3 regions of the Streptomyces sp. NPDC001339 genome follow, and region 3 is predicted to be linked to each of the others. Evidence: riboswitches for the same ligand, from Rfam matches in the RefSeq annotation. Region 3 holds a riboswitch; each other region holds the start of a gene.
The links. A riboswitch is a leader RNA that binds a small molecule or an ion and turns the genes downstream of it on or off. The one in region 3 is predicted to bind thiamine pyrophosphate.
Positions count from the first base shown of each region.

Region 1: linked by a shared signal. The riboswitch ahead of thiO (glycine oxidase ThiO) and the one ahead of thiC (phosphomethylpyrimidine synthase ThiC) in region 3 are both predicted to bind thiamine pyrophosphate.
Region 2: linked by a shared signal. The riboswitch ahead of ACFY12_RS00435 (thiamine ABC transporter substrate binding subunit) and the one ahead of thiC (phosphomethylpyrimidine synthase ThiC) in region 3 are both predicted to bind thiamine pyrophosphate.

Region 1 covers NZ_JBIAWT010000007.1:318,566-328,197, forward strand. Annotated here, with positions in the region: gene ACFY12_RS22325 (deoxyribonuclease IV) at 1-819, opposite strand, end outside; gene pknB (Stk1 family PASTA domain-containing Ser/Thr kinase) at 1,082-3,100, opposite strand; gene ACFY12_RS22335 (thiazole synthase) at 3,200-4,084, opposite strand; gene thiS (sulfur carrier protein ThiS) at 4,094-4,324, opposite strand; gene thiO (glycine oxidase ThiO) at 4,321-5,541, opposite strand; TPP riboswitch at 5,635-5,747, opposite strand; gene ACFY12_RS22350 (NAD(P)/FAD-dependent oxidoreductase) at 6,031-7,281, shown strand; gene ACFY12_RS22355 (Rv2175c family DNA-binding protein) at 7,451-7,816, shown strand; gene thiE (thiamine phosphate synthase) at 7,939-8,589, shown strand; gene metF (methylenetetrahydrofolate reductase [NAD(P)H]) at 8,824-9,632, shown strand, end outside.
Region 2 covers NZ_JBIAWT010000001.1:106,321-115,952, reverse strand. Annotated here, with positions in the region: gene rpsB (30S ribosomal protein S2) at 1-293, shown strand, start outside; gene tsf (translation elongation factor Ts) at 400-1,236, shown strand; gene pyrH (UMP kinase) at 1,399-2,166, shown strand; gene frr (ribosome recycling factor) at 2,338-2,895, shown strand; gene ACFY12_RS00445 (phosphatidate cytidylyltransferase) at 2,895-4,058, shown strand; gene rlmN (23S rRNA (adenine(2503)-C(2))-methyltransferase RlmN) at 4,232-5,344, shown strand; TPP riboswitch at 5,392-5,523, shown strand; gene ACFY12_RS00435 (thiamine ABC transporter substrate binding subunit) at 5,642-6,718, shown strand; gene ACFY12_RS00430 (ABC transporter permease) at 6,793-8,442, shown strand; gene ACFY12_RS00425 (ABC transporter ATP-binding protein) at 8,443-9,573, shown strand; gene ACFY12_RS00420 (hypothetical protein) at 9,578-9,632, opposite strand, start outside.
Region 3 covers NZ_JBIAWT010000004.1:500,754-510,385, forward strand. Annotated here, with positions in the region: gene ACFY12_RS14450 (SsgA family sporulation/cell division regulator) at 648-1,070, shown strand; gene ACFY12_RS14455 (YibE/F family protein) at 1,226-2,617, opposite strand; TPP riboswitch at 2,665-2,821, shown strand; gene thiC (phosphomethylpyrimidine synthase ThiC) at 2,816-4,612, shown strand; gene ACFY12_RS14465 (hypothetical protein) at 4,686-5,228, shown strand; gene ACFY12_RS14470 (hypothetical protein) at 5,276-6,178, opposite strand; gene ACFY12_RS14475 (metallophosphoesterase) at 6,404-7,528, opposite strand; gene ACFY12_RS14480 (LacI family DNA-binding transcriptional regulator) at 7,836-8,936, opposite strand; gene hisC (histidinol-phosphate transaminase) at 9,354-9,632, shown strand, end outside.

The sequences.
Region 1 (9,632 bases), on a different contig from region 3:
CACCCCGTCCGTCGCCGGGTGCGTGAAGAGCTCCGCGAACGCTTCGGCACCGATATGACCCGCACCGATGTTCTCGTGCCGGTCCTTGTGGGCGCCCGCCACATCCTTGGAGTCATTGGCGTGGATCAGCTTCAGCCGGCCCTCGCCGGTGACCTCCACCAGTTCGTCCAGCAGCGCCTTCGTCCCGCCCGGCGCCGCCATGTCGTGCCCGGCCGCGAACGCGTGACAGGTGTCGAGGCACACCCCGAGCTTCGGGTGCCGGTCCAGCGCGTCGAAGTACGGCCCGAGATCCTCGGCCCGCGCGCACAGTGAGGCGCCCTGCCCCGCCGTCGGCTCCAGCAGCAGCCAGGGGTCATCGGGGTGCTCCAGCTCGTCGAGCAACGGCCGCATCCGCTCCCTGACCTGCGCCATCGCCACCTCCCGGGGCCGTCCGCCGGTCGCCGACCCGGTGTGCACCACCACCCCGAGCGCGCCGATCTCCCGGCCGCGCCGCAGCGAATGGCGCAGTGAGGCCACCGACCTGTCGACCGTCTCCGCGGTGTGCGAGCCGAAGTTGATCAGGTAGGGCGCATGGACGTACACCGGCATCCCCTGCTCCGCGCAGGCTGCCCGGAACGCCTCGTCCTGCCCGGGGCTGCCCGGCAGCGTCGCCCAGCCGCGCGGATTCGCCACGAAGACCTGCACGGCCTCGTCACCCATCTCGCGGGCGTACGGAATACCGGTCTTCGCCAGACCGCCGGCCACCGGCACATGGCCACCGACCGGATTACGGGCACGGGCACGCTGCTCGGCGCCCTTGGGGAGGGGAGATCTGCTCACCCTCCCAGGGTGCCAGGTGCCCGGACGGCGGCGGCCGGGGCATCCGGTGGTTCCCGTAGGGGGCGGTCGAACAGATCCCCTAAGGGATGCGAGGCCCCCCTGCGGGGCCACAACCGGGCAGGGGTGGGAGGTATTCCCGGAGCCTCGCAGCCCCGGAGCCCCGGAGCCCCGGAGCCCCGCAGTCCCGCAGTCCCGGAGTCCGCAGTCCCGCGATGCCGTGACGGCGTGACGGCGTGACGGCGTGACGGCGTGACGGCGGAGGCTAGAGAGCTCCCTTGAGCTTGATGGTGATCGTGCCGCCCTTCGGTGCCTGCCGGCCGGGCTCGACCGACTGCCAGTCGACCTCGTCCTGCGGGAAGAGCCACGGCTTCCGCACCTCGACCCGGAAGCCGAGCGCGGTCAGCTCCCGCTTCGCGTCCTCGGTGTGCTTGCCGGTGACGTCCGGGACGGTGACCATCTCCGGGCCCTTCGACAGCGTCAGTGTGACCGTCTCGCCCTTGCCGAGTCTGCCGTCCGCACCCGGGCTCTGCCGGGCCACGGTGTCCTTGTCCTGCGGTGCGAAGACCGGCTGGTCCGCGAACCGCACCTCGAAGCCGGCCGCGCGGAGCGTGGCCTCGGCGTCCGCGCGGGCGCTGCCGATGACACTCGGCACCTGGACCGCGGAACCCCGGCTCACCGTCAGTGCCACCGCCGTATCGGGCTGCCGCTTGCTGCCCGCCACCGGGTCCGTACGGATCACCGACCCCTTGGCGACCTCATCGCTGAACTCCCGGCTCACCGTGCCCGGCACCAGACCGCGGTCGCGCAGCCTGCGCTTGGCGTCCGCGAGCGGGGTGCCGGACAGGTCCGGGACGTCGACGATCTCCGGACCGCGGGAGATCACGATCGTCACCGTGCCCGTACCGCGGATCCGCTGACCGGTCCCCGGCTCGGTACGCATCACATGTCCGCGCTCCACGTTGGCGCTGAAGTCCCGCCCGAGCCTCACCTCCAGACCCGCGTCCCGCAGTGTCTTCGCGGCCTTGGCCTGCGGCATGTCCAGCACCGCCGGGACGGTCGTGAACTGCCCGGCGCTGACGTACCAGACACCCGTACCCACCCCGAGGACCAGCAGCACAGCGGCGATGACCGTGGCCAGCCGGTGCCGCTGCAGCAGCCCGCCGAGGGCCGCCCGGGAGGCCGGGGACGGCGGGGATCCCGGCTGCGGGCGCAGCCGGGTCGTCCGCTCCGCCGGCGGTACCTCCAGCACGCTGGTGCGGTTCAGCTCCGCCTCGTCCGTCCCGGGCAGCGGCAGCTGCCGCGGTATCACGTCAGTGGGCTCCGACCCGTCCCCGGCCGCCCCCGGGAGCTGCCCCCGGCCCGCCGCTCCCGTGGCACCGGAGCCGCCCGCGGACACCTCCCTGGCCTGCGGCGGTACCACGTCCAGCTGCTCGTCCGTGAGCTCCGCACGGGCCTCCCGCGCCGAGGACAGCAGCGCCACCGCGTCCTGCGCGCGCTGCTGCGGATCACGGGCGGTGGCCAGCGCGACCAGGGCGTCCAACTGGGGCGCGAGCCCGGGCACCAGCCCGGAGGGCGGCAGCACGTCCTCGTGCAGATGCTGGTAGAGCACCTGCGCCACCGAGCCGCCCGTATGTGGCTTGCTGCCGGTCAGCATCTCGTAGAGCACCACGCCACAGGCGTAGACGTCGACCCGGGCGTCCGCGGTGCCGTGCTCCAGCTGCTCGGGCGCCAGATACGAGACCGTCCCCAGGACGGAGCCGGTCGTCGCGGTGGTGTTCGTGTCCACCGCGCGCACCAGGCCGAAGTCGGCGACCTTGACCCGGCCGTCGTCGCCGATCAGGACGTTCTCCGGCTTCATGTCTCGGTGCACCAGCCCCGCGCGGTGCGCGGCGCCCAAAGCGGCCAGTATCGGCTCCAGGATGTCCAGCGCGACCCGCGGCCGCAGGGCGCCCCGCTCGCGCAGTACGTCGCGGAGCGTGCAGCCGGCGACGTACTCCATCGCCAGGTAGACGTACGTCCCGTCCGTGCCCTGGTCGAAGACGCCCACCACATTCGGGTGCGACAGCCGCGCGACCGACTTCGCCTCCCGGATGAAGCGCTCCACGAACGCCCCGTCCTTGGCGAGGTCCGGGTGCATCACCTTCAGCGCGAGCACACGGTCGAGACGGGTGTCCACGGCCCGGTAGACCGTGGCCATACCGCCCGCGGCGATGCGCGCCTGGACGCGGTACCGGCCGTCGAGCAGCTGGCCTACGAGGGGGTCTCGGAGCGTCGTATCCACGGAAGGGGAGTCTAGGGGAGTCTCTTCGTAGGTCGTCGGTGTGCCGTAGCGCCCGAGGTGGCACCGCCTGCGGAGGGCGGCCGGGCGTGAAGGCAGGCGCTAAAAGGCAGGCCTCTCGGGGTCGAGGTCCGCCACCCCCTCCGTCGGCGACGACGCCAGCGCGAAATGGCGGCGGGGGATCCGCCCCGCCCGGTGTGCCAGGCGGCCGGCCGTCACCGCGTGGCGCATCGCGGCGGCCATCAGTTCCGGTTCCTGCGCGCGGGTCACCGCGGACGCCAGCATCACCGCCGCGCAGCCGAGCTCCATGGCGAGGGCGGCGTCCGAGGCGGTGCCCGCGCCGGCGTCCAGGATGACCGGGACGCCGGCCCGTTCGGTGATCAGCTGGAAGTTGTGCGGATTACGGATGCCCAGGCCGGAGCCGATCGGTGAGCCCAGCGGCATGATCGCGGCGCAGCCCACGTCCTCCAGCTTGCGGGCCAGCACCGGATCGTCGTTCGTATAGGGCAGGACGGTGAAACCGTCGTCCACCAGGGTCTCGGCGGCGTCCAGCAGCTCGACCGGATCGGGCAGCAGGGTGTGCTCGTCGGCGACGACCTCCAGCTTGACCCAGTCCGTGCCGAGCGCCTCCCGGGCGAGCCGGGCGGTGAGCACCGCCTCGCCCGCCGTGAAGCAGCCCGCGGTGTTGGGCAGTACCTGGATCTTGTGCCGTTCCAGTACGGACAGCACCGAGCCCCGTACGGTCGGATCCAGCCGCCGCATGGCGACCGTCGTCAGCTCCGTGCCGGAGGCGATCAGCGCACGCTCCAGGACGTCGAGGCTGGGCGCGCCACCGGTTCCCATGATCAGACGGGAGCCGAAGACCGTGTCGGCGAGGGTGAGAGTGTCGGAGGCCGCCGAGGCCGCCGAGGCTGTGGAAGGCGCGGAGGCTGCGGAGGGCCCGGAGGGCGTGGAGGCCGTTCCCCGGGAGAGTGCCGTATCGGACATATCGGTGGATCAGCCTCCCTGGACCGCGGTCAGCACCTCGACGCGGTCGCCGTCGCCGAGTGGGGTGGCGGACCACCGGGTGCGCGGTACGACGACGTCGTTGACCGCCGCGGCCACCCCGGAGGGCGCCGTGGACAGGGTCGCGACGAGCCGGTCGAGGGTGAGCCCGCCGGGGATCTCCCGGGCCTCTCCGTTGACGGACACCGACAGGGCGGGGGCGGGGGAACTTCCCTGACTCATACGGACTGCTCCTCCAGGAAGCGGGGGCGCTCGGTCCCCGGAGCGGTGACGGGGGTTCCCCCGTGCGGTTCGGGTGTGGGGGACGTGGACGCGGGCGAGAAGCGCGCGGGGGTGAAGGGACGGGCCTCCTCGGGCAGGCTCCCGGTGGTCAGCACCTCGGCCATCACCTCACCGGTGACCGGCGTCAGCAGCACACCGTTGCGGAAGTGGCCGGTGGCCAGGTGGAGGCCGGGCAGTTCGGTCGGCCCGAGGAGCGGGGCGTTGTCGGGGGAGGCGGGGCGCAGCCCGGCGCAGCTCTCCACGAGCGGCAGCTCGGTGATGCCGGGGACCAGCTCATGGGCGTCCCGCAGCAGCTCGTAGACCCCGCCGGCGGTGACGGTGGTGTCCCAGCCCAGCTCCTCGCTGGTGGCCCCGACGACCAGTTCGCCGTTCTCCCTCGGCACCAGGTAGACGGGGTTGCCGCGGACGACGGCCCGTACGGTGCGCGACAGGAAGGCGGGGGAACCGGGAGGCACGTCCGGCAGCCGCAGCCGCAGCACCTGGCCCTTGACCGGCCGCACCGGTGGCAGCAGCTCCTCGGGTACCCCGGCCAGCCGGCCGCTGTGGCTCCCCGCGGCCAGTACGGTCTGCCCGGCCGGTACCCGCGTGCCGTCGGCGAGCCGGGCGCCCGAGGCGCGGCCGCCGTCGATCGTCAGCCGTTCGGCCGGGCTCCGGTGGAAGACCACCCCGGCCCGCTCACAGGCCGCCAGCAGGGCGCTCGCCAGCCGCCGCGGATCGGCCTGGTGGTCGCCGTCGACCCGCAGGCCGCCGCGTACGCCGGGGGCCAGCATCGGCTCCAGACGGCGGCACTCGCGGCCGGTGAGCCACTGCGAGTCCAGGACCGAGCGGACCTGGAGGGCGTGCAGTTCGCGCAGGTGGGCGCGGTCGTCGGCGTCCAGCGCGACGGCCAGGGTGCCGCATCGCCGGTAGCCGATCCGCTGCCCGCTCGCCTCCTCCAGCTCCTCGGCGAACCGGGGGTAGCGGCGTGCCGAGGCGAGGTTGAGGCCCAGCAGGGTCTGCTCGCCGTAGTGGAGCTCGGTGACCGCGGCCAGCATCCCGGCCGCGACATGGGTCGCGCCGCCCCCGGGCGCGGGGTCGGCCAGTGCGACGGTCAGTCCGCGGCCGGCCGCCCGCCAGGCGGTGACCAGGCCGATGAGGCCGCCCCCGATGACGAGCACATCGGGGTGCCCGGTAGCGGAGGGCGGGGGTGCGGCAGACGGTGTGACGGCAGGTACAGCAGGTACGGGTACAGGTTCAGGTACAGGTGGATGCATGGGCGTTCAGCCCCTCCCTTCGCCGGCATGACCCGGATCAGGTTCGTACGGTCGGAGGCCGGCCAGCCTCCCTCTCAGCCCGGTACGTCCGGGCTCCCGCGAGTGCGTGTGCCCGTCACCCTAGTACGGGGGTGCGAGGCGCCGTAAGGCGACGTACGGGTGCGCGTGCTGGCGCCCCGGCGTGCGGGGTACGGTTCCGCGCCCCGCACACGGAGAGTGACGGTGTGTCAGAGATCTCCTTGTGTGCCACGTGAGCGGCTCGGCGCACCGGCCTAGAGTGATCGGGTGAGCGAGCAGAGCAGCGAGCAACACAGCGACCAGAGCAGCGGGCAGGGCGGCGAGCGGAGCAGTGGGCGGAGCGTGTCCTCTCCGTCCCCGGACCAGCCGCCGCGGGTGGTGATCGTCGGCGCCGGAATCGCGGGTGTGCAGACCGCGGTCGCCCTGCGCGAACAGGGCTGGCGCGGTGCGATCACCCTGTTCGGCGACGAGCCCCACCAGCCCTACGACCGGCCCCCGCTGTCCAAGTCGGTGCTGCTGGGCAAGGCCGACGGCTCCGCGTTCGACGTGGACTTCGCAGGGCTCGGCATCGACCTCCGCCTCGGCTGCCGGGTGACCGCCCTGGTGCCGGACGACCACCGGGTCGAGACGACCGAGGGCCCGGTCCGCTACGACCACGCGGTGATCGCGACCGGCGCCGAACCGATCGCCCTGCCCGGCAGCGCGGGCCTGCCCGGCGTCCACCTGCTCCGCACCCTCGACGACGCCGAGCGGCTGCGGCCGGTGCTCGCCGCCCGGCGCCGCATCGTGGTCGTCGGGGCCGGCTGGATCGGCGCCGAGTTCGCCACCGCGGCACGCGAGACCGGCTGCGCGGTCACCGTCGTCGAGGCCGCCGACCGCCCGCTGGCCGGCGCGCTGCCCGCCGAGGTCGCCGACCGGATGACCTCCTGGTACGCGGACGCCGGAGCCGAGCTGCGCACCGGGGCCCGGGTCGCCTCCGTCACCACCGGGGCGGTCACCCTCGCGGACGGCACCACGCTGCCCGCCGACGCCGTGGTCGTCGGGATCGGCGCCCGGCCCGCCACCGCCTGGCTGGCCGGCTCCGGCGTGGAGCTCTCGCCCGAGGACGGCTCCGTGCTCGCCGACGAGCGGCTGCGCACCTCCGTGGCCGATGTCTACGCGGTCGGCGACTGCGCTTCCTTCCCGTCCGCCCGTTACGGCACCCGCCTGCTGGTCCACCACTGGGACAACGCCCTGCAGGGCCCCCGGGCAGTTGCCGAGAGCCTCACCCGGGGCGAGGCCGGGGGAGTGGTCTACGACCCGGTGCCGTACTTCTGGTCCGAGCAGTTCGGCCGGTTCGTGCAGTACGCGGGCCACCACGGTGACGCCGACGAACTCGTCCGGCGCGGCGACCCGGACACCGCCGCCTGGTCGGTGCTCTGGCTCCGAAGCGAAGGGGGCCTGCGCGAAGCGCAGTCGGATCGGGGTGGTGGCGGGCGACGGGCGGGCGGACGGTTGGTCGCGCTGCTGGCGGTGGGGCGGCCGCGGGACCTCGCCCAGGGCCGCAAGCTCATCGAGCGGGGCGCGCTCCTCGACCGGGAGCGGGCGGCGAACGCGGCCGTACCACTGAAGGCCGCCGTTCAGTAGACGTCAGGAGGCCGTCCGCAGGAGGCCGTTCAGCAGCCGTCCGGCGCGTCCGGTAGCCGCCTGGTAGCGGCGGGCGCGCCGCGGGGTGCCGTCACTCTCCGGGGTGCCCACCGCCCCTGATGGCGATGCCCGGCTACCGACTGTCAGTGCGAGGTGGCAGGCTTGTCCCGTGACCGAGATTGACGCAAAGATCGATGGACTCGTCCCCGCCTGGCTCACCCTCCCCGACATCGCCGAGAGGCTCGGCGTCGAGGTGACCCGCGTGCGGCAGCTGGTCAAGGAGGGCCAGCTCATCGCGGTGCGCCGCGGCGAGAACCGGGCGCTCCATGTGCCCGCCGATTTCATCAAGGACGACAAGGTGGTCAAGGGCCTCGTCGGTACCCTCACGCTCCTCAAGGACGACGGCTTCACCGACGAGGAGATGCTGGAGTGGCTGTTCACCGCGGATGAGACCCTGCCCGGGACCCCGGCGCAGGCGCTGCGCGAGAATCGCGGCACGGAGGTGAAGCGCCGGGCCCAGGCGCTCGCCGTGTGACCCGCCCGGTGCGGCGCACTCAGGACCGCGACCGCACCGCCACCCACGCTTGACCACATCCGAGGGGTGTACGGACCGGAAGGCCCGGTCCGTACACCCCCGACCTGGGGGGACTCCACCCGATGACCACCGCACGCCAGGCCCTGTCCGACGCCCGCCTCTACCTCTGCACGGACGCGCGAACGGCCCAGGGCGACCTCCCGGAGTTCCTGGACGCGGTGCTCTCCTCGGGCGTGGACATCGTCCAGCTGCGCGACAAGGGCATGGAGGCCGGCGAGGAGCTCAGGCACCTGGAAGTGTTCGCGGACGCCTGCCGCCGGCACGGCACCCTGCTCGCGGTGAACGACCGCGCGGACGTCGCCCACGCCATCGGCAGCGATGTGCTGCACCTCGGGCAGGGCGATCTGCCGGTCCCGGCCGCCCGCGCCCTCCTCGGCCCGGACGTCCTCATAGGCCGCTCCACCCACGCCGAGGCCGAGGTGGACGCCGCGATCGCCGCCACCGGAGTGGACTACTTCTGCACCGGCCCGTGCTGGCCCACGCCCACCAAACCGGGCCGTCACGCTCCCGGCCTCGACCTGGTCCGCTACGCCGCGAAGCGCGCTTCCGAACGCCCGTGGTTCGCCATCGGCGGTATCGACGCCGGCAATCTGGACGAGGTGCTGGAGGCCGGTGCCCGCCGCGTCGTGGTGGTCCGCGCCCTCACCGAAGCCGACGACCCGGGCGCCGCGGCCGCCGCCCTGTCCCGGCGCATCCGCACCTGGAACGCCTAGTAACGCCTAGTAATGCCTAGTACCGCACTGCGCCCGGTATTGCACCGAACCGTGCCGCACTGCATGGCCGTCTGCGCCAGCCGCACCGCATGGCCGTCTGCCCCTGAAGAGGGGTTTGGCCTGGTGACGGGCCCGTGTGCCGGGGGGTGTCCAATCCGTGGACGGGAAACGGACCAACCAGGCATTACGTCGAACACGGTTGGTGTGTGTCCGGCCGCTGGTTAACCTGCCGGTATGGCCCTAGGTACAGCTTCCACCAGGACTGATCGCGCGCACACGGTGCGCGAACTGCTCGCCTCAGGCAAGCAGTCCTACTCATTCGAGTTCGCCGCCCCGAAGACCGAGAAGGGTGAGCGGACCCTGTGGAACGCCATTCGCCGGATCGAGGCCGTCGCGCCGACCTTCGTCTCCGTGACGTACGGCGCCGGCGGCACCTCCCGTGACGGCACGGTACGCGCCACCGAGCGCATCGCCACCGACACCACCCTCACCCCGGTCGCCCATCTGACCGCGGTCAACCACTCCACAGCGGAACTGCGCAACATCATCGGCCAGTACGCCGACGCCGGGATCCGCAATATGCTCGCGCTGCGCGGCGACCCGCCCGGCGACCCCATGGGCGAATGGGTCAAACACCCCGAAGGCCTCGGCTACGCCGCCGACCTGGTCGAGCTGATCAAGGAGTCCGGTGACTTCTGCGTCGGGGTCGCCGCCTTCCCCGAGATGCACCCGCGCTCGACGGACTGGGACACCGATGTGGCCCACTTCGTCAACAAGTGCCGGGCCGGTGCGGACTTCGCGATCACCCAGATGTTCTTCTACCCGGAGGACTACTTCCGGCTGCGGGACCGGGTCCGGGCCGCGGGTTGCCCGACACCGATCATTCCGGAGATCATGCCGGTCACCAACGTGCGCCAGATCGAGCGGTTCGCGCAGCTCAGCAACGCCGCATTCCCGCCCGAGCTGGCCGAGCGGATCCTCGCCGTCAAGGACGATCCGGCGGCGGTACGCTCCATTGGTATCGAGTACGCCACAGAACTGTG
Region 2 (9,632 bases), on a different contig from region 3:
ACGAGGTCGACTACAAGATCCCGGGCAACGACGACGCGATCCGCTCCGTCACCCTGCTCACCCGCGTGATCGCCGACGCCGTCGCCGAGGGCCTCATCGCCCGCTCCGGCGCCGCCACCGGCGACCAGAAGCCCGGCGACAAGGCTGCCGCCGAGCCGCTGGCCGAGTGGGAGCGCGACCTGCTCGAGGGCGAGAAGAAGGCCGACGCCGAGGCCCCCAAGGCCGAGGAGAAGCCCGCTGAGGCCGAGGCCGAGGCCGAGGCCGAGAAGCCGGCTGACGCCGAGCAGGCCTGACCTCAGGACCGGTTGACGACGGCGGGGGAGGGCGCGACGAGCGCCACCCCCGCCGTCCACCCGTAGATCTTTCGACTTCGAGAATTCGGGAAGAGAAGCACAGAACATGGCGAACTACACCGCCGCTGACGTCAAGAAGCTCCGCGAGCTCACCGGCGCCGGCATGCTGGACTGCAAGAAGGCGCTGGACGAGGCCGAGGGCAACGTCGAGAAGGCCGTCGAGCTGCTGCGCATCAAGGGCCAGAAGGGCGTCGCCAAGCGCGAGAGCCGCACCGCCGAGAACGGTGCCGTCGTCTCCGTCATCGCCGACGACAACTCCGCCGGCGTGCTCGTCGAGCTGAAGTGCGAGACGGACTTCGTCGCCAAGGGCGAGAAGTTCCAGGCCGTCGCCAACGCGCTGGCCGCGCACACCGCCGCGACCCGTCCCGCCGACCTGGAGGCGCTGCTCGCCTCCGAGATCGAGGCCGGCAAGACCGTCCAGGCGTACGTGGACGAGGCCAACGCCACCCTCGGCGAGAAGATCGTCCTGAACCGCTTCGCGCAGTTCGCCGACGGTTTCGTCGCGGCGTACATGCACCGCACCATGCCCGACCTTCCGCCGCAGGTCGGCGTCCTGGTCGAGCTGGACAAGGAGAACGCCGAGGTCGCGAAGGACATCGCGCAGCACATCGCCGCGTTCGGTCCGAAGTTCCTGTCCGAGGACGAGGTCCCGGCCGACGTCCTCGAGAACGAGCGCCGGGTCGCCGAGGCCACCGCGAAGGAGGAGGGCAAGCCCGAGGCTGCCCTTCCGAAGATCATCGAGGGCCGGGTCAAGGGCTTCCTCAAGGAGAACACGCTGCTGGCGCAGCCGTTCGCCAAGGACAACAAGAAGACCGTCCAGAAGGTTCTGGACGAAGCCGGTGTCACGCTGAAGCGCTTCTCGCGCATCCGCGTCGGCGCCTGAGCCTGCCGCGAAGGCAGCGAATGACCTACGACCCCGCTAGGGTCGTACGCAGTCGGCCGCTCAACGGCCGGCCGCAGATGTGACGAGGAGGCCATTGCCGCACAGGGATCTGGACCAGACCCACGGCAATGGCCTTCTTCGTATGTGCACGAGGAGAGCTCAATGAATCACGGTGACGACGCGCACACGGACCACGCCGGTACCGGCGGCGGTCGGCGCTTCCTGCTGAAGCTGTCGGGCGAGGCGTTCGCCGGCGGCGGCGGACTGGGCGTCGACCCCGACGTCGTGCACGCGATGGCGCGGGAGATCGCCGCCGTGGTGCGCGACGGCTACCAGATCGCCATCGTGATCGGCGGCGGCAACTTCTTCCGCGGCGCCGAGCTCCAGCAGCGCGGCATGGACCGTGCCCGGTCCGACTACATGGGCATGCTCGGTACGGTCATGAACTGTCTGGCCCTCCAGGACTTCCTGGAGAAGGAGGGCATCGACTCCCGCGTCCAGACGGCGATCACCATGGGACAGGTCGCGGAGCCGTACATTCCGCTGCGCGCGGTGCGCCACCTGGAGAAGGGCCGGGTCGTCATCTTCGGGGCCGGTATGGGCATGCCGTACTTCTCCACCGACACCACCGCCGCCCAGCGCGCCCTGGAGATCGACGCCGAGGCCATGCTGATGGGCAAGAACGGCGTGGACGGGGTCTACGACTCCGACCCCAAGAAGAACCCGGACGCGGTCAAGTTCGACGCTCTCGAATACGGCGAGGTCATCACCCGCGACCTGAAGGTCGCCGATGCCACCGCCATCACCCTGTGCCGGGACAACAAGCTCCCGATCCTCGTCTTCGAACTGCTCGCCGAGGGCAACATCGCGCGTGCGGTGAAGGGTGAGAAGATCGGCACGCTCGTCAGCGATCAGAGCACCCGGGCCTGACGGCCCCAACTGCCGTGATTCCGTACGGGCATCGGCCCGTACGGGCGGCAGCCCCGGCCGGGGGATGACCTCGGCAGGGGATGGACAACGGCCTGCCGGTCGGACACCGTGCAGGTACACGCGCGGCAGGGGCGAGGCTCTGCTTCTTACCGAAAAGACCAGGAGCAAGTGGTGATCGAAGAGATCCTCCTCGAGGCCGAGGAGAAGATGGAGAAGGCCGTCGTGGTCGCCAAGGAGGACTTCGCCGCGATTCGCACCGGACGTGCGCACCCGGCGATGTTCAACAAGATCGTGGCGGACTACTACGGCGCGATGACGCCGATCAACCAGCTGGCATCGTTCTCGGTTCCGGAACCGCGGATGGCCGTGGTGACGCCGTTCGACAAGAGCGCGCTGCGCAACATCGAGCAGGCGATCCGCGACTCCGACCTCGGCGTCAACCCGAGCAACGACGGCAGCATCATCCGCGTGAACTTCCCCGAGCTCACCGAGGAGCGCCGCCGGGAGTTCATCAAGGTGGCCAAGAACAAGGCCGAGGACTCGAAGGTCTCGATCCGCAGCATCCGCCGCAAGGCCAAGGACGCCCTCGACAAGCTCGTCAAGGACAAGGAGTCCGGCGAGGACGAGGTCCGCCGGGCCGAGAAGGAGCTCGACGACACCACCGCGAAGTACGTCGCGCAGGTCGACGAGCTGCTCAAGCACAAGGAATCCGAGCTCCTCGAGGTCTGATGAACAAGTCATCCTGGGGGGCCTCGGCCGGTGCCGGTCGATGGGGACCGCCCGACCATGGACCGGCCTCCTCGCTTCGCGGGGTGGCGCCGCCCGCCTCGGCGGGTCCCGTGCACGACTGGGGCGGTGCGGCGCAGACTCGGCCCATGCCCATCGTGCCCGAGCCAGGCGGACACCAGGACGACGACCGGGAACATCGGGACATCCGGGATGACCGGGACCGCCCGGACGACCGGGGGGCTGCTCGACGGAGCGGCCCCCTGTTCCGCGATGAAGAGCCGCAGGAGCCCATGCCCACCTCTTTCCCCGGGTCCGACCGTCCGGCGGACGCAGCGAAGCCCCAGAAGAAGAGCGCGGGCCGCAATCTGCGGGCCGCGATAGGGGTCGGTGTCGGGCTCGGCGTGGTCATCCTCGCCTCGCTCTTCGTCTACAAGCCCGTCTTCATCGGCGTGATCGCGATCGCCGTCGTCGTCGGGCTGTGGGAGCTGACCTCGCGGCTGGCGGAGCGCAAGGACATCCGGGTTCCGCTGGTGCCGCTCGCGGTCGGCGGCACCGCCATGGTGATCGCCGGATATGTACGCGGCGCCGAGGGCGCCTGGGTGGCGATGGCGCTCACCGCACTCGCCGTCCTGGTGTGGCGGATGACCGAGGCCCCGGAGAACTATCTGCGGGACGTCACCGCCGGCGTCTTCTCGGCGTTCTACGTGCCGTTCCTGGCGACCTTCGTGGCGATGATGCTGGCCGCCGACGACGGGCCGTGGCGGGTGTTCATGTTCCTGCTGCTGACGGTCGTCAGCGACACCGGCGCGTACGCGGTCGGCTGGCGGTTCGGCAAGCACAAGCTCGCGCCGCGGATCAGCCCCGGCAAGACCCGCGAGGGGCTCGTCGGCGCGGTGCTCTTCGCGATGGCCGTCGGCGCGCCGTGCATGGAGTTCCTGATCACCGATGGCGCGTGGTGGCAGGGTCTGCTGCTCGGCCTCGCGGTCGCGACCAGCGCCACCCTCGGCGATCTCGGCGAATCCATGATCAAGCGCGATCTGGGCATCAAGGACATGGGCACCCTGCTGCCCGGCCATGGCGGGATCATGGACAGGCTGGATTCCCTGCTGCCGACGGCCCCGGTGGTGTGGCTGTTGTTTGTGATCTTCGTGGGGGCGGGCTGAACGGCCCCAGGTACCCTGGAAGGGCCCGTCGCCGTCGGCAGCGGGCCCTTTTCCGGCCCCGCCACCGCGCGGACGGCCCTGACCTGCGAGATCTCCGGGTTCCGGCATCGCCCTGCCCCCGGCTCCGCGACAGCGGAGATCATCCGCCCCCGTCGCAACGAGGAGTTCCGCCCATGGCACCGCCCGAACCCGGTGTGCTGACGTTCGTCGCCCCGCGCGGCGCCAAGAAGCCCCCTCGGCACCTCGCCGACCTCAGCCCCGCCGAACGCCGCGAGGCGGTGGCCGCGATCGGCGAGAAGCCGTTCCGCGCCAAGCAGCTCTCGCAGCACTACTTCGCCCGTTACGCACACGACCCGGCGCAGTGGACCGACATCCCGGCGGCGGCGCGCGAAAAGCTGGCGAGCGAACTGCTGCCGGACCTGATGAGCGTCGTACGCCACATCTCGTGCGACGACGACACCACCCGCAAGACCCTGTGGAAGCTGCACGACGGCACGCTCGTCGAGTCGGTGCTGATGCGCTACCCGGACCGGGTCACCATGTGCATCTCCTCGCAGGCCGGCTGCGGTATGAACTGCCCGTTCTGCGCCACAGGGCAGGCGGGGCTGGACCGCAACCTGTCCACCGCGGAGATCGTCCACCAGATCGTCGACGGGATGCGAGCGCTGCGCGACGGCGAGGTGCCGGGCGGTCCGGCGCGGCTGTCCAACATCGTCTTCATGGGGATGGGCGAGCCGCTCGCCAACTACAACAGGGTCGTCGGCGCGATCCGGCGGCTCACCGACCCCGAACCGGACGGACTGGGACTGTCCCAGCGGGGCATCACGGTCTCCACGGTCGGCCTCGTCCCGGCGATGCGACGGTTCGCGGACGAGGGCTTCAAGTGCCGGCTCGCGGTCTCGCTGCACGCACCGGACGACGAACTGCGCGACACCCTCGTGCCCGTCAACACGCGCTGGAAAGTGCGCGAGGTACTGGACGCGGCCTGGGAGTACGCCGAGAAGTCCGGGCGGCGCATCTCGGTCGAGTACGCCCTGATCCGGGACATCAACGACCAGGCGTGGCGCGGTGACCTGCTGGGACGGCTGCTCAAGGGCAACCGCGTCCATGTGAACCTCATTCCGCTGAACCCCACCCCGGGGTCGAAGTGGACCGCCTCGCGCCCCGAGGACGAGCGGGCGTTCGTGCGGGCCATCGAGGCGCACGGGGTGCCGGTGACCGTCCGTGACACCCGTGGTCAGGAGATCGACGGCGCCTGCGGGCAGCTGGCCGCCTCGGAGCGCTGACCACCCGCTGGTACGGTGTGGTCGAACACACGCACATTCCGAAACGCACATTCCGACAGGGGAGCGCCACAGCGCTGAGAGTGCGGAAGCGTCGTAGAGTCGTCGTAGCCCTACGGTGCCCGCAGACCCTTGAACCTCGCCCGGGTCATTCCGGGTAGGAAGTTCGGTCGTCAACTCATGCTGTTGCGCCCTGCCCGGAGTCCCCTCCGTATCCGTACGTCCCCGGGCGTACGGATGCCGTGAGCCGCGGACACCAGGCGGGGCCGCGTCTCTTCCTGGCCAGCCAGGAGGACATCAGTGAGCACCACCAGCAGGATCACCGCGACAGCCGTCGCCGCCGCGGTCGGTATGACCGCGCTCGCCGGATGCGGCGGCACGGGCGGGGAGAGCACGAACGCCAAGACCGTCACCCTCGTCAGCCATGACTCGTTCAATGCCTCCAAGTCCGTCCTCGCCGCCTTCGAGAAGGAGAGCGGCTACAAGGTGAAGGTCCTCAAGGGCGGCGACGCCGGCAAGGCCGTCAACCAGGCGATCCTGACCAAGGGGAACCCGCAGGGCGACGTCCTCTTCGGTATCGACAACACCCTCCTCTCCCGTGGTCTGAGCGCCGGCCTGTTCACCCCCTACAAAGCCAAGGGGCTGGACGACGTCCCCGAAGCGCTGCGGCTCGACCAGGACCAGAACCGCGTCACCCCCCTCGACTACGGCGACATCTGCGTCAACTACGACCGCGAGTACTTCACCCGGCACGGCATCGCGCCGCCGAAGAGCTTCGACGATCTCCTCAAGCCGCAGTACAAGGGGCTGCTCGTCACCGAGAACGCCGCGACCTCCTCACCGGGTCTCGCCTTCCAGCTCGCCACCGTCGCCGCCTATGGCAACGACGGCTGGCCGGACTACTGGAAGAAGCTCAGGGCCAACGGCGTCGAGGTCGTCGACGGCTGGGAGCAGGCCTACAACGAGCGGTTCTCGGGCTCCGCCGCCGGCAAGGGCAAGGGCGACAAGCCCCTGGTCGTCTCCTACGCCTCCAGCCCGCCCGTCGAGGTCCTCGGCAAGAAGCCCGCACCCAAGGAGTCCCCCGTCGGCGTCGCGACCGGCACCTGCTTCCGGCAGATCGAGTTCGGCGGGCTCCTGCGGGGCGCGAAGAACGAGAAGGGCGGCAAGGCGCTGCTGGACTTCCTCCTGAGCCGGCGGTTCCAGGAGGACGTGCCGCTCCAGATGTTCGTCAACCCGGCACGCCGGGACGCCAAGGTGCCGGAGCTGTTCACCAGGTACGGCGCGACGATCGACAAGCCGATGACCCTGGCCCCCGAGACGATCACCAAGAACCGTGAACGGTGGATCAAGCAGTGGTCCTCGCTCGTACTGAAGTGACGGAAACAACGGAAGCAACGGAAGCAACGGACGTAGCCGCCCCCCGGCGCCGGGGGGCCCTGCGGACCACGGCGGTGCGGCTCGGCCTGATGGCGGTGCCGCTCGCGTTCTTCGCGCTGTTCTTCGGCTATCCGGTCGGCGCGATCGTCGGACGGGGGCTCAAGGACGGCGGGCAGTGGCAGCTCGGCCGGTTCGGGGCGGTGCTCGGCGACCCGGACATCGCGCATGTGCTGTGGTTCACCTTCTGGCAGGCCGCCGCCTCGACCGCGCTGACCCTGCTGATCGCCCTGCCCGGCGCGTATGTCTTCGCCCGCTTCGACTTCCCCGGCAAACAGCTGCTGCGGGCGGTCGTGGCGGTCCCGTTCGTGCTGCCGACCGTCGTCGTCGGTTCCGCCTTCCTGGCGCTGGCCGGGCGGGGCGGACTCCTCGACGACCTGTGGGGCGTGCGCCTGGACACCTCGGTATGGGCGATCCTGCTGGCGCACGTCTTCTTCAACTACGCGGTGGTGGTACGCACCGTCGGCGGGCTGTGGGCGCAGCTCGACCCACGGCAGGAAGAGGCCGCGCGGGTGCTGGGCGCCGGATGGTTCACGGCCTGGCGGCGGGTGACCCTGCCCGCCCTGGGACCGGCCGTCGCCGCCGCCGCCCTGATGGTCTTCCTCTTCACCTTCACCTCCTTCGGGGTGGTGCAGATCCTCGGCGGCCCCGCCTTCTCCACACTCGAGGTGGAGATCTACCGGCAGACCGCGGACTTCCTGGACCTGCCGGCCGCCGCGGTCCTCACCCTGATCCAGTTCGCGGCGGTACTGGGCGTACTGGCGCTGCACGCCTGGACCGTGCGCCGCAGGGAATCCGCGCTGCGGCTGGTCGACGCCGCACGGACCGCGCACCGGCCGCGCGGCCGCGGCCAGTGGGCGCTGCTGTGGGGGACGCTCCTGGTCATCGCCCTGCTGCTGATCGCGCCGCTGGCCGTGCTCGTGGAACGGTCGTTCGCCGGCCCGGACGGCCACAGCGCGGTCTTCTACACCTCACTCGGCTCCGCCGCGAACTCCGACAGCACCTTCGCCGTCGCCCCCCTGGACGCCGTCGGGAACTCCCTCGCCTACGGGGCGGCCGCCACCGCGATCGCGCTGGTGGTGGGCGGACTGGCCGCCGCCGCGCTGACCGTCCGCACCCGCCCGGACGGGGGAGCGGCCGGCCGGCTCGTCCGCGGCTTCGACGCCCTGCTGATGCTGCCCCTCGGCGTCTCCGCGGTCACCGTCGGCTTCGGCTTCCTGATCACCCTCGACGAGCCGCCGCTGGACCTGCGCGCCTCGTGGTGGCTGGTCCCGCTCGCCCAGGCGCTGGTGGGGGTGCCCTTCGTGGTCCGGACGATGCTGCCGGTCCTGCGGGCCGTCGACGGGCGGCTGCGCGAGGCCGCCGCCGTACTCGGCGCCTCGCCGTGGCGGGTGTGGCGCGAGGTGGATCTGCCGATCGTGCGCCGGGCCGTGCTGATCGCGGCCGGTTTCGCCTTCGCCGTCTCGCTCGGCGAGTTCGGCGCGACGGTCTTCCTCGCCCGGCCCGACCGTCCGACACTCCCCGTGGCCGTGGCACGGCTGCTCGGGCGGGCCGGCGAGCTCAACTACGGCCAGGCGATGGCCCTTTCGACCCTCTTGATGGTGGTGTGCGCCGGCGCCCTGCTGGCTCTGGAGCGCGCCCGTACTCACCACTCCGGGGAGTTCTAGATGACGGCACAGAACGGCACCACGGCACGAGACGGCACCGCCGCGCAGGCCGGCACCGCGGCACAGGCCGGCACCACGCCGCAGGACGGCACCACCGCGCGGGAGCTGCTGCGGCTGGGCGGGGTGACCGTCCGCTTCGGCACGTCCGGGCGTCCCGCGCTGGACGCGGTGGACCTGGACGTCGCCGCACAGGAGATCGTGTGCGTCCTGGGGCCGTCCGGCAGCGGCAAGTCCACCCTGCTGAGAGTGGTGGCCGGTCTCCAGCAGGCCGATGCCGGACGGGTGTTGCTGGCGGGCCGGGACCAGTCGGCGGTGCCCGCGCACCGGCGCGGCGTCGGCCTGATGTTCCAGGACCACCAGCTCTTCCCGCAGCACGACGTCGCGGGCAATGTCGCCTTCGGGCTGCGGATGCGGCGCTCCTCGCGCGCCGAACGGGCGCGTACGGTCGCCGAGCTGCTGGACCTCGTCGGGCTGCCGGGTGCCCAACGCCGCGCCGTGGCCTCCCTGTCCGGCGGCGAACAGCAGCGGGTCGCCCTGGCCCGCGCCCTCGCCCCCCGCCCCCGTCTGCTGATGCTGGACGAACCGCTCGGCCAGCTCGACCGCGGCCTGCGGGAACGGCTCGTCGTCGAACTCCGGCGGCTCTTCCGGGAGTTGGGTACGACCGTGCTCGCCGTCACCCACGACCAGGGCGAGGCCTTCGCGCTCGCCGACCGGGTCGTGGTGATGAAGGACGGCCGGATCGCCCAGACCGGCACCCCGCTGGAGGTCTGGCAACGGCCGGCCACCGAGTTCGTCGCCCGCTTCCTCGGCTTCGACAATGTCGTCGAGGCGACGGTACGGGGCGAGGCCGCCGCCACTCCCTGGGGCACGGTACCGGTCCCGGGCGGCACCCCGGACGGGTCGTGCCGCCTGCTCGTCCGGCCGGCCGGGGTGCGTCTCACGCCCCCCGCCGAGGGCCTGCCCGGTACGGTCACGGCCCGCACCTTCCGTGGCACGCACGTCACCCTGCTGCTCCAGCCGGACAGCGGGCCGCAGCTGGAAGCGGCCTGCGCTTTGCGGGACGCCCCGGAGGTGGGGGAGCGGACGGGCATCGCCTTCACCGCCGAGGACGTCGTGGTGCTGGAGGCCTAGGGCCCTAGCGTCCCGTGTGCAGGGGCTGGGCGGCCGTCGCCTGCGCCCCGCCGGACTCG
Region 3 (9,632 bases):
CGGCGGGCGTTGGCAACGGCGAATGGTGAAGCCGCCTCTTGCCCCACCGTGATCGGCCGGGGTGGTGGCACTCCGGCTGCTGGAGCCAGCAGCTCGAGGCGATGGCTGCGCATCGGTGCTCCCTGGGCGGTCACCGATGAGCCGGAGCGGCCGTCGGTGGAGAAGCAGGCCGACTTTCGTACCGCGGCGCACGCTCATGCGATCGGGCAGTGTCTGGTCGCGCGGATTGACGAGGCATCAAGGAAGAGGAGCGTCGCGCGCGGCGCGCCATCCAGTCCATGGCACCCATCTCCACGCGTAGCGCGGGGGATCTGCTGCACCGCGTGGATACGGTCCGTCGCGGTCAGGTGGCCGTCGAGTATCAGGAATATGCCCTGGGGAACGGCGTGTTCGGCGGTCCCCCTCCAGGTCGGGGCGGCGGCCGCGACGTCGACGGTACCCCTTCGCGCCCATGAACTGCACCGATTGCGATCCGTTACGGAGTGACTACGCAAAATGACGGAGGTGATACTAACGACGCTCGGCTTCTCTATCAGTATCTGAAAACTCACTCCTTGTGATCTTTCTGCCTGTGGCAGACGATGGCGTCCACAGGGCTATGGGGGATGTTTCCCGGCCATCTCCGATCGAGTGCGGGGCAGTAGTAGATGACCGACACAGTTCAGGCAGAAGTGATCATGAGCTTCGTCGTCTCGGATGAGCTCGCGTTCCGGATTCCGGTGCAGCTGGACTTCGACAGCGCCGATCCGTACGCGGTCCGGCTCACCTTCGATCTGCCCGGCGATGCGCCAGTGACCTGGGCGTTCGGACGTGAGCTGCTCCTCGACGGGCTGAGTCGGCCGTCTGGTGAGGGCGATGTGCGCGTCGAACCGGCCTCCCCCGAGCACCTCAGCGATGTCCTCATCAGCCTTCAAGTGGGCATCGAGCGCGCCCTGTTCCGGGTCAGCGCGGCGCCGCTGGTGGCGTTCCTGGACCGCACGGACCGGCTCGTACCGCTGGGCAAGGAGGAGGTCTGCGACATGCTCGAGGCCGTCCTCGACCGGATCCTCACAGAGGCACCCGCCGGCTGACCCCGCCGGCTGACCCCGCCGGCTGACCCCGCCTCCTGCCGCACCGCTCCCTCTTGGGCCGCCCCGGGTGCGCCGGTCGTGCTTGACCTACCCGGGTACGCCCGTCATGCCCCGTACCCGGGTACTTCCGCCGTCTGCTGTGGGGTCCGTACGCCTCACCTCTTGCGCCGTCGGCCGCGCCCGCCCCGCCGCCGCGACCGGCCACCCGCCGCTCTCGCCTCCGGCCCCGCTCCCGTACCTCCCGACGCGTCCGGCGCGCCAAGCCGCTTGCGGTCCGCCGAGACGACCAGGGTCGCCAGCAGCGTCGTCAGGGGGACGGAGGCGACCAGGCCGATGCTGCCCACGAGCGTGCGGACGATCTCCTCCGCGACCACCTCACTCGAGGCGACGGTACCGACGCTGCTCTGTGCGATCGAGAACAGCAAAAGCAACGGCAGCGCGGCCCCCGCATAGGCCAGGACAAGGGTATTGACCACGGACGCGATATGGTCCCGGCCGATCCGCATCGCCGCTCCGTACAGCGCCCGCCGCCCGGCCGACGGATCCGCCTCCATCAGCTCCCACACCGCGGCGGTCTGGGTCACCGTCACATCGTCGAGCACGCCCAGTGACCCGATGATGATCCCCGCCAGCAGCAGGCCGCGGATCTCGAGGTTCGGGTACAGGCCGTGTACCAGGCTGGTCGTGTCGTCCGTTTCGCCGGTCAGCAGTGCCCAGTTGATGAACACCGAGCCGAGCAGCCCGATCAGCAGCAGCGAGGCCAGGGTGCCGAGCACCGCCACCGACGTACGGGCCGTCAGCCCATGGCACATGTACAGCGCGATCAGCATGATCGCGCTGCCCCCGACGACCGCCACCAGCAGCGGATTGGAGCCCTGCAGGATCGCCGGGAGGATGAACAGCGTCAGCACGAGGAAGCTGGCCGCCAGCGCCACCAGTGCGAGCACTCCGCGCAGCCGGCCGACGATCACGACCGCGAGAGCGAAGATCGCCGCCAGCACCCACATCGGAAGGGTCCGGTCGACATCGGTGACCGAGTACTGCAGCTCCTTCGGCGCTTTGGGCGAGTACGCCACCACCACCTCCTGCCCGGTCGTATAGCGCCGCAGGGCGTCCGGCGTCACCACCGTCTGGAAGGTCCGTCCGGCGTTCTCTCCCGTGGTGACCTTGATCGTCGCCTGCTGGCAGGGCTTGCCCTCGGCTGCTCGCCCGGCAGGTGGGTGCTGCCCGGGCGGCGCTGACGGCTCGGACGGCTGCTGTGCGTGGACGTCCGCGCAGTTCACCTCCACCACCTTGACGACCCTGGCCTGCTCCGTCGGTTGGTCGAAGCCGACGCCGGACGGTTTGTGCGGCGGTGCACCGCCCGGCCAGAGCACGACCAGTCCGACCGCCACCGCGGCCGCGAACGGGATCAGCACCGCCGCGATGACCTTGCGCAGATGCCGGGAAACAGGGGTGGCCGGGCCGTGCCCGTGTGTGTGGGAATGCGGGACGGAGTGGTGGTGCGACTCGTGAGGGCTCACGGCGAGATCATCGCAAGACTTCATGGGGCCCCCTGTTCACCCCGCCGCAGCGGCCGCTACCGTGGTGGCACCTTTGCAATCGCGGGAGCTCGGAGCACCGGGCTGAGAGGGCGCTGACCGCCATCCCAGCGATGTTTCACGTGAAACGTCGACGGATGGGAGCCGCTGCGTCGACCGCCGAACCTGTTACCGGGTAATGCCGGCGTAGGGAGTTGGGTCTTTATGACTCTGCAGGATGCACGCACGCCCACACACGACAACGGTGCCGGCGACAGCAACGAGCCGCGGATCGGCTGGCACAAGGGCTATGTCTCCGGATCGCGGCCGGATCTCAGGGTCCCGGTCCGGCGGGTGCACCTCACCAACGGCAAGGACGTGACGCTCTACGACACGTCCGGGCCGTACACCGACCCCGCCATCGAAACCGATGTCCGGCGTGGCCTCGCGCCGCTGAGGGAGAACTGGATCATCGCCCGCGGCGACACCGAGGAGTACCCGGGCCGCCCCATGCGGCCGGAGGATGACGGCCTCAAGCACACCTCACCGCGCGGCGGGCTCAAGAACCTCGACGCGGTCTTCCCCGGCCGCCCCCGCCAGCCGCGCCGCAGCCGTGACGGCGCTGTGGTCACGCAGCTCGCCTATGCGCGGCGCGGCGAGATCACTGCGGAGATGGAGTACGTCGCACTCCGCGAGAACGTCACGCCGGAGTTCGTCCGCGAGGAGATCGCGGCCGGGCGTGCGGTGCTGCCGGCCAACGTCAACCACCCGGAGATCGAGCCGATGATCATCGGCAAGAACTTCCTGGTGAAAGTGAACGCCAACATCGGGAATTCGGCGGTCACTTCCTCCATCGAGGAGGAGGTGGAGAAGATGACGTGGGCGACGCGCTGGGGCGCCGACACGGTCATGGACCTCTCCACGGGCCGCAACATCCACACCACCCGCGAGTGGGTGCTGCGCAACTCCCCCGTCCCGATCGGTACCGTCCCCCTCTACCAGGCGCTGGAGAAGGTCGACGGCAAGGCCGAGGAGCTGACCTGGGAGATCTACAAGGACACCGTCATCGAGCAGGCCGAACAGGGCGTCGACTACATGACGGTGCACGCCGGTGTGCTCCTGCGGTACGTACCGCTGACCGCCCGCCGCAAGACCGGCATCGTCTCCCGCGGTGGCTCGATCATGGCTGCCTGGTGCCTGGCGCACCACAAGGAGTCTTTCCTCTACACCCACTTCGAGGAGCTCTGCGAGATCCTCGCCGCGTACGACGTCACCTACTCGCTCGGTGACGGCCTGCGCCCCGGCTCCATCGCGGACGCCAACGACGAGGCGCAGTTCGCGGAGTTGAAGACGCTCGGCGAGCTGAACACCATCGCCAAGCGGCACGGTGTACAGACCATGATCGAGGGTCCGGGCCATGTCCCGATGCACAAGATCAAAGAAAACATCGACCTCCAGCAGGAGATCTGCGAAGAGGCCCCGTTCTATACGCTCGGCCCGCTGACCACCGACATCGCGCCCGCCTACGACCACATCACCTCCGGTATCGGCGCGGCGATGATCGCCTGGTGGGGCACGGCGATGCTCTGCTACGTCACGCCCAAGGAGCACCTGGGCCTCCCGGACCGCGACGACGTCAAGACCGGCGTCATCACCTACAAGATCGCGGCCCATGCGGCGGACCTGGCCAAGGGCCACGCCGGCGCCCAGGAATGGGACGACGCCCTCTCCGACGCCCGCTTCGAGTTCCGCTGGGAAGACCAGTTCAACCTGGCCCTGGACCCGGACACGGCTCGGGCCTTTCACGACGAGACGCTCCCCGCGGAGCCGGCGAAGACGGCCCACTTCTGCTCGATGTGCGGTCCGAAGTTCTGCTCGATGAAGATCAGCAGAAGCATCACAGAGCAGTTCGGCGGTGACGAGTCCGGCGCCACGGACGAGGAGATCGCTGACGGCATGCTCCAGAAGTCCAAGGAGTTCGCGGCCTCGGGCAACCGGGTGTACCTGCCGCTGGCGAACTGAGCCCGGCGAACGTACTGGCCCGCGACCTCACGGTGGAGGCACGGGCCGGTACGTCACCCTGAGCGGATGCCGGATGCCGGATGCCGGATGCCGGATGCCGGACGGCGACGCCGCTCCGGTCGTCCGCCGCGAGCATGGAGGGCTCCGGCGAGGGGAGAGCGAGGGCGCCTCGTCATGGGCCGAAAGGGCGGAATCCGGGACCGGCGCGGTCTCCGCGGGCGGCGCGGTGGAAGACCTTCCGGCGGCGGTACAGAGCCGTCGGCGGTGCGGAACCGCCCTGTTCGTGCTGTCCCGACCGGGAAAGGTAGAGATGATGCTGACGAAGAAACATGCTGCGGCGGTGCTCACGGCCGTGCTGGCGGTCGGCTGCGTGACCACCAGCGCATGGGCCGCGGACCCGCCCCGCCCGGAACCCAAGAAGAGCGCGCCCCGTCATACGGGCGATGTCTCCGAGTGCCCCGGCGGCGGCCCCCAGCAGCAGAGCGGCGATACTCCCATCCTCGGTGGACTGGTGACCGGCGGACTGCTCGGTGAGGCTTTCAGCAGGTCTCATCTTTGCAGGATCGAGGTCTCCGTGGTCGACCGCGAACCGGGGCGCGGCGACGTCCTCGCCTGACGAGTGGTTCGCCCGACCGCCATTGCGGCACGGCCTCCCCGGGGCGGCTATTCCGGGGTGTGGTCCGTCCCGCCGTGGTCCGGGCTGGTGAAGTCGGGGCTGGAGTAGTGCGGGCGGGAGGCCGATGAGCCGCGGTCGGGACTGGTGAATTCGGGACGGGTGTAGCCGAGGGTGGGGATGCGGCTCTCGGGGGCCGTGGTGCGGCGCGGGACGTAGCGGACGGGGTCGTCGTCCGAACCGGAGGGCCGGTTGCCGTCCGGCTCGGCCAGGGCCTCCCGGAGGAAGGGCAGCAGACCCCGTTCCAGGAGGGCGTGCCGCCAGGCCTCGCGGGCGGCGTCCAGCGCCTCGCCCCGCTCATCGGCTCCGGCGCTCTGCGCGGACGAGCCGTTGCGCAGCGCCGTGACGAGCACGCCGCCCATCGCGACGAGTGCCCCGGCGGCGGCGAAAGCCGCGAAGGTCCAGCCCACGCTGATCAGCGACTGTGCCAGGGAGCCATCGGGGCTGATCACGCGCAGGACGTAGCCGATGAGGAGAAAGAGCACGGCGGCGATACCGGCGAGGACCGGGGCGAGGACGCCGACCATCGCAGCCAGTCCGGCACCGGTGTTCTCCGCCTCGGCCACGGGGGGTCCGGTGGCCGGACCCTGTCCTTCGCCGGCCCCCTCGTCCGGTGCCGGGCCGTGCGCGCCGGTGCCGGACGGCCCGGACACCGGCGCGCGCGACGCGGCGCGCAGCTGTACGAAGCGCTGGTATTCGGCCGTGGCGCAGGCGGCGATGGCGGTGGTCGCGTTGAGCGCCATCGTGCGCAACTGCTCGGTGGTGAGGTGCTTTCCGGCGATGGCGCCGGGGTCGTCCGGGCGGTGTGCGGCGGTACGCAGCGCCTCATCAAGGAGCCGCGCGAACTCCGCGCGGTCCTCGTTCAGCAGGTGCGGAGCGCTGTTCATGTGCATCCCCCGATGCTCCGTAGAGCCGTACGGCCGGCATGGGCCGGGCGGTGGGCGGAAACGGAGGAGAGCCTGCTACGGATAGACAGATGGTAGAGCGCCTCCGGCATGGGGTGACAGAGAGTTTGCGGAAATTGAGTACTGCCGCGACCGGATTCCGCCCGTGCCGCCTCCCGTTTCCGACCTGACCGGCCACCCGCCGGCCTGCCTCCACACCCGTCCCCGGAACGCTCAGTCGGGTACGGGCAGTTGAACGACCAGCAGCTTTCCGGCCATGGTGATGCCGCCGTCCATGGCGATGGCCAGACCATCGGCGTAGACATGCGGACCGTCGACCGTGATGCCATCGCTCTCGTCGTCCTCCGTGCCGACCTCGCCCAGCAGATACGGGATCGGGCTGTGGCCATGGACGACGCGGTCGCCGCCGTATGTGTCCAGGAGCTCGCGGACGGCCTGGGCGCCGGAGGCCTCGTTACGGAAGGCGAAACGCTTGGTGAACTTGCGGAAGAGATCCCAGACTTCGTCGGCATCACTGCGGGTGAGGACCTCGTGCACGGTGTCGTTGACGGCCTCGATGGAATCGCCGTAGTCGAGGTAGGCGGTCGTGTCGGAGTGCACGAGCAGATGCCCGTCCTCCTCCATCACGGCGTCCAGCCGAGCCATCCACTGGAGGTGGTGGTCCTCCAGACGGTCCATGTCGTTCTTCTGGCCGCCGTTGAGGAGCCAGGCGGCCTGGAAGGAGGCGGTACCGGCACCGGACTGGACCGGGGTGTCGCCGAACCGCTTGGCGCCCAGCAGCAGCAGCTCGTGGTTGCCCATCAGGGCCTTGCAGTAGCCGCCGGCCGCCGCGGCCTGCGCGGACAGCTGCATGACCAGGTCGATCACGCCGATACCGTCCGGGCCGCGGTCGGTGAAGTCGCCGAGGAACCAGAGCCGGGTGTTGCCCGCCGCCCAGTTGCCGTCGGCGTCGATCAGGCCCTCGGCGGCAAGTGCCTCCCGCAGCTCGTCGTGGTAGCCGTGCACATCGCCGACGACGTACAGCGGGCCCGGTCCGTCGGCCGCGTGCGAGTCGGGTTCCGCTTCGGGGGCCGGGACGACGGCCGGGCGGTCGATGAGGGTGTCCGTACGGTCCGGGTCGACGACGGGGAGGTCACGAGCGGTCGGGGTGTAGTCCTCGGCCGGTGCTTGCGGGACGCCCTGCTCGGACCGAGTGGAGAGCTGGGGGAACATGGGCGGCGCGGGCGGGGGCTCGGCGGGCGCGTGGAGCGGAGGGCCGACGGGCGGGATGGGAGAACCGCCGGATGTGCCGGCGGGCGTTCCGGGCAGCGGAGCGGACTCCGGAGTCTGTCCCGCCATGGTCCACACCATGGGTCCCTGACTGGCCCCCTGAGTCATCGACCCCTCCACCGTCGCGCCGCCGTGCACCTCTCGGACCCGTGCCTGGTCGACGGCGGTCCGCGGTGTCGTCCGCCCATCATAGGAATGCCGGTCGCGGGTTGTGACGCACCCGGGGGTGATCAATACGGCGGGGCCCGGCATTCGCGGCTGTTTTCTCCCGGGATCACCCTGTTTTTTCCCGGCAGACGGGGGGCGCCCGGCGTCGGCCGGTACGCCCGTCCGTAGGTGACGTCCGTGGGTGACGTCCGTGGGTGTGACGGCAAGCTCAGTCGCCGGCGGGTCCCCGCGGCGGGCTGACGGTCGTCCTGGGGGAGCGCCGCTGGGATGAGGTCCGCACGATCAGATCGGTCGGTATCACCTGTTCGACGGGCCGCCCGTTGTCGAGCCCCTCGATGGCGTCGATGAGGATCTGGACGACGGCGGTGCCGATACGGCGCGGCTTGAGCGACAGGGTGGTGATGGATGGCTCGGTGTTCGCGTAGACCGTGGACTCGCTGCAGCAGACCAGCAGCAGGTCCTCCGGTACCCGCAGGCCGTAGCGCCGGGCGGCGGCGAGCAGATCGGTGCCGTTGGGGTCGAAGAGCCCGTAGACGGCGTCCGGCCGGTCCGGGCGGGCCAGCAGCCGGTCGGCGGCGACGGCGCCCGCGCACGGGTCATGTGCCGGGTAGGACTCGTACACCGGGTCCTGGCCGACCCGCTCGCACCAGCGCAGATAGGCGGTGGTCGACAGCCGGGTGTAGGTGTCGGTGGTGGTGCCCGTGAGCAGGCCGATACGGCGGGCGCCGGCGTCGGCGAGGTGGTCCAGCAGGCCGAGGACGGCGGCCTCGTGGTCGTTGTCGACCCAGCCGGTGACCGGCAGGGTGCCTCCGGGGCGGCCGTCGGAGACGACGGGGATGCCGTGCCGGACGAGTTCGGTGACGACGGGGTCGCCGTCCGCGGGATCGATCACGACGGTGCCGTCCAGCGCGACGTTGGACCACACGTCGTGGCGGGAGGTCGCGGGGAGGATGACCAGGGCGTACCCGCGGGCCAGCGCGGCGGAGGTGGCGGCTCTGGCCATCTCGGCGAAGTACGCGAACTCGGTGAAGGTGAAAGGTTCATCCCCGTACGTGGTCACGGTCAGGCCGAGGAGCCCCGACTTGCCGGTACGGAGCGTGCGGGCGGCCGCGGACGGGCGGTAGCCCAGCCGGTCGGCCACCTCGCGGACATGGCTACGGGTGGCATCCGGAAGCCGGCCCTTGCCGTTGAGCGCGTCGGAGACGGTCGTGATCGACACACCGGCTGCGGCGGCCACGTCCCGGATGCCCGCCCGTCCCAGTCGGCGACCGGTCGACCGGCTCACCTGATGCTTCCCTGCTGCTGTCATGGCGAGCCGATAGTAGGGCTCAATACGGCCATTCGCGGGGCTCGGCCGACGGCTGTAGGAAGGCACGTTTCTGCAAGGTGATCATGCGTCAATTGCCTGTGAAGTCAATAAAGTTGGTGATCGCGTGGATAGTTCAGGGGGATATTCGCCGCCTCTGCCTGCCGACAGGTTCAGGTCTCAAAGAGGTCTCAAGTCACCTTGACGAGGGATGCGCGCCACGGCGCGAGCCACCGGCGCGCACTCATCCGGGGGGCGCGCTCCGGAGGCCGTGCGCAGCGCCGCCCGGGCGGTGGGCGGCCGGGCGCGGGTGGGGTGCGGCGCCCGCACCGGCGACGACTGGGGCTGCCGTCGGACGGGGGAATCCTCATAAGGTGTGCAGTATTGGAGATGAGCGGGACGGTTCGAGGAGGACCAGCGGTGAGCGAGAAGACCCCGAAGCTGCGTGCTGCGCTGGACGGCATTCCCACCTACAAGCCGGGCAAGCCGGCGCCCGCCGGTGAGGCCGTCACCTACAAGCTGTCCTCCAACGAGAACCCGTATCCGCCGCTGCCCGGGGTCCTGGAGAGCGCGGTGACCGCCGCCGGTGAGTTCAATCGCTACCCGGACCTGGCGTGTACGGGCCTGATGGCGGAGCTGTCGGAGCACTTCTCGGTGCCGCTGGAGCATCTGGCGACCGGCACCGGATCGGTGGGTGTG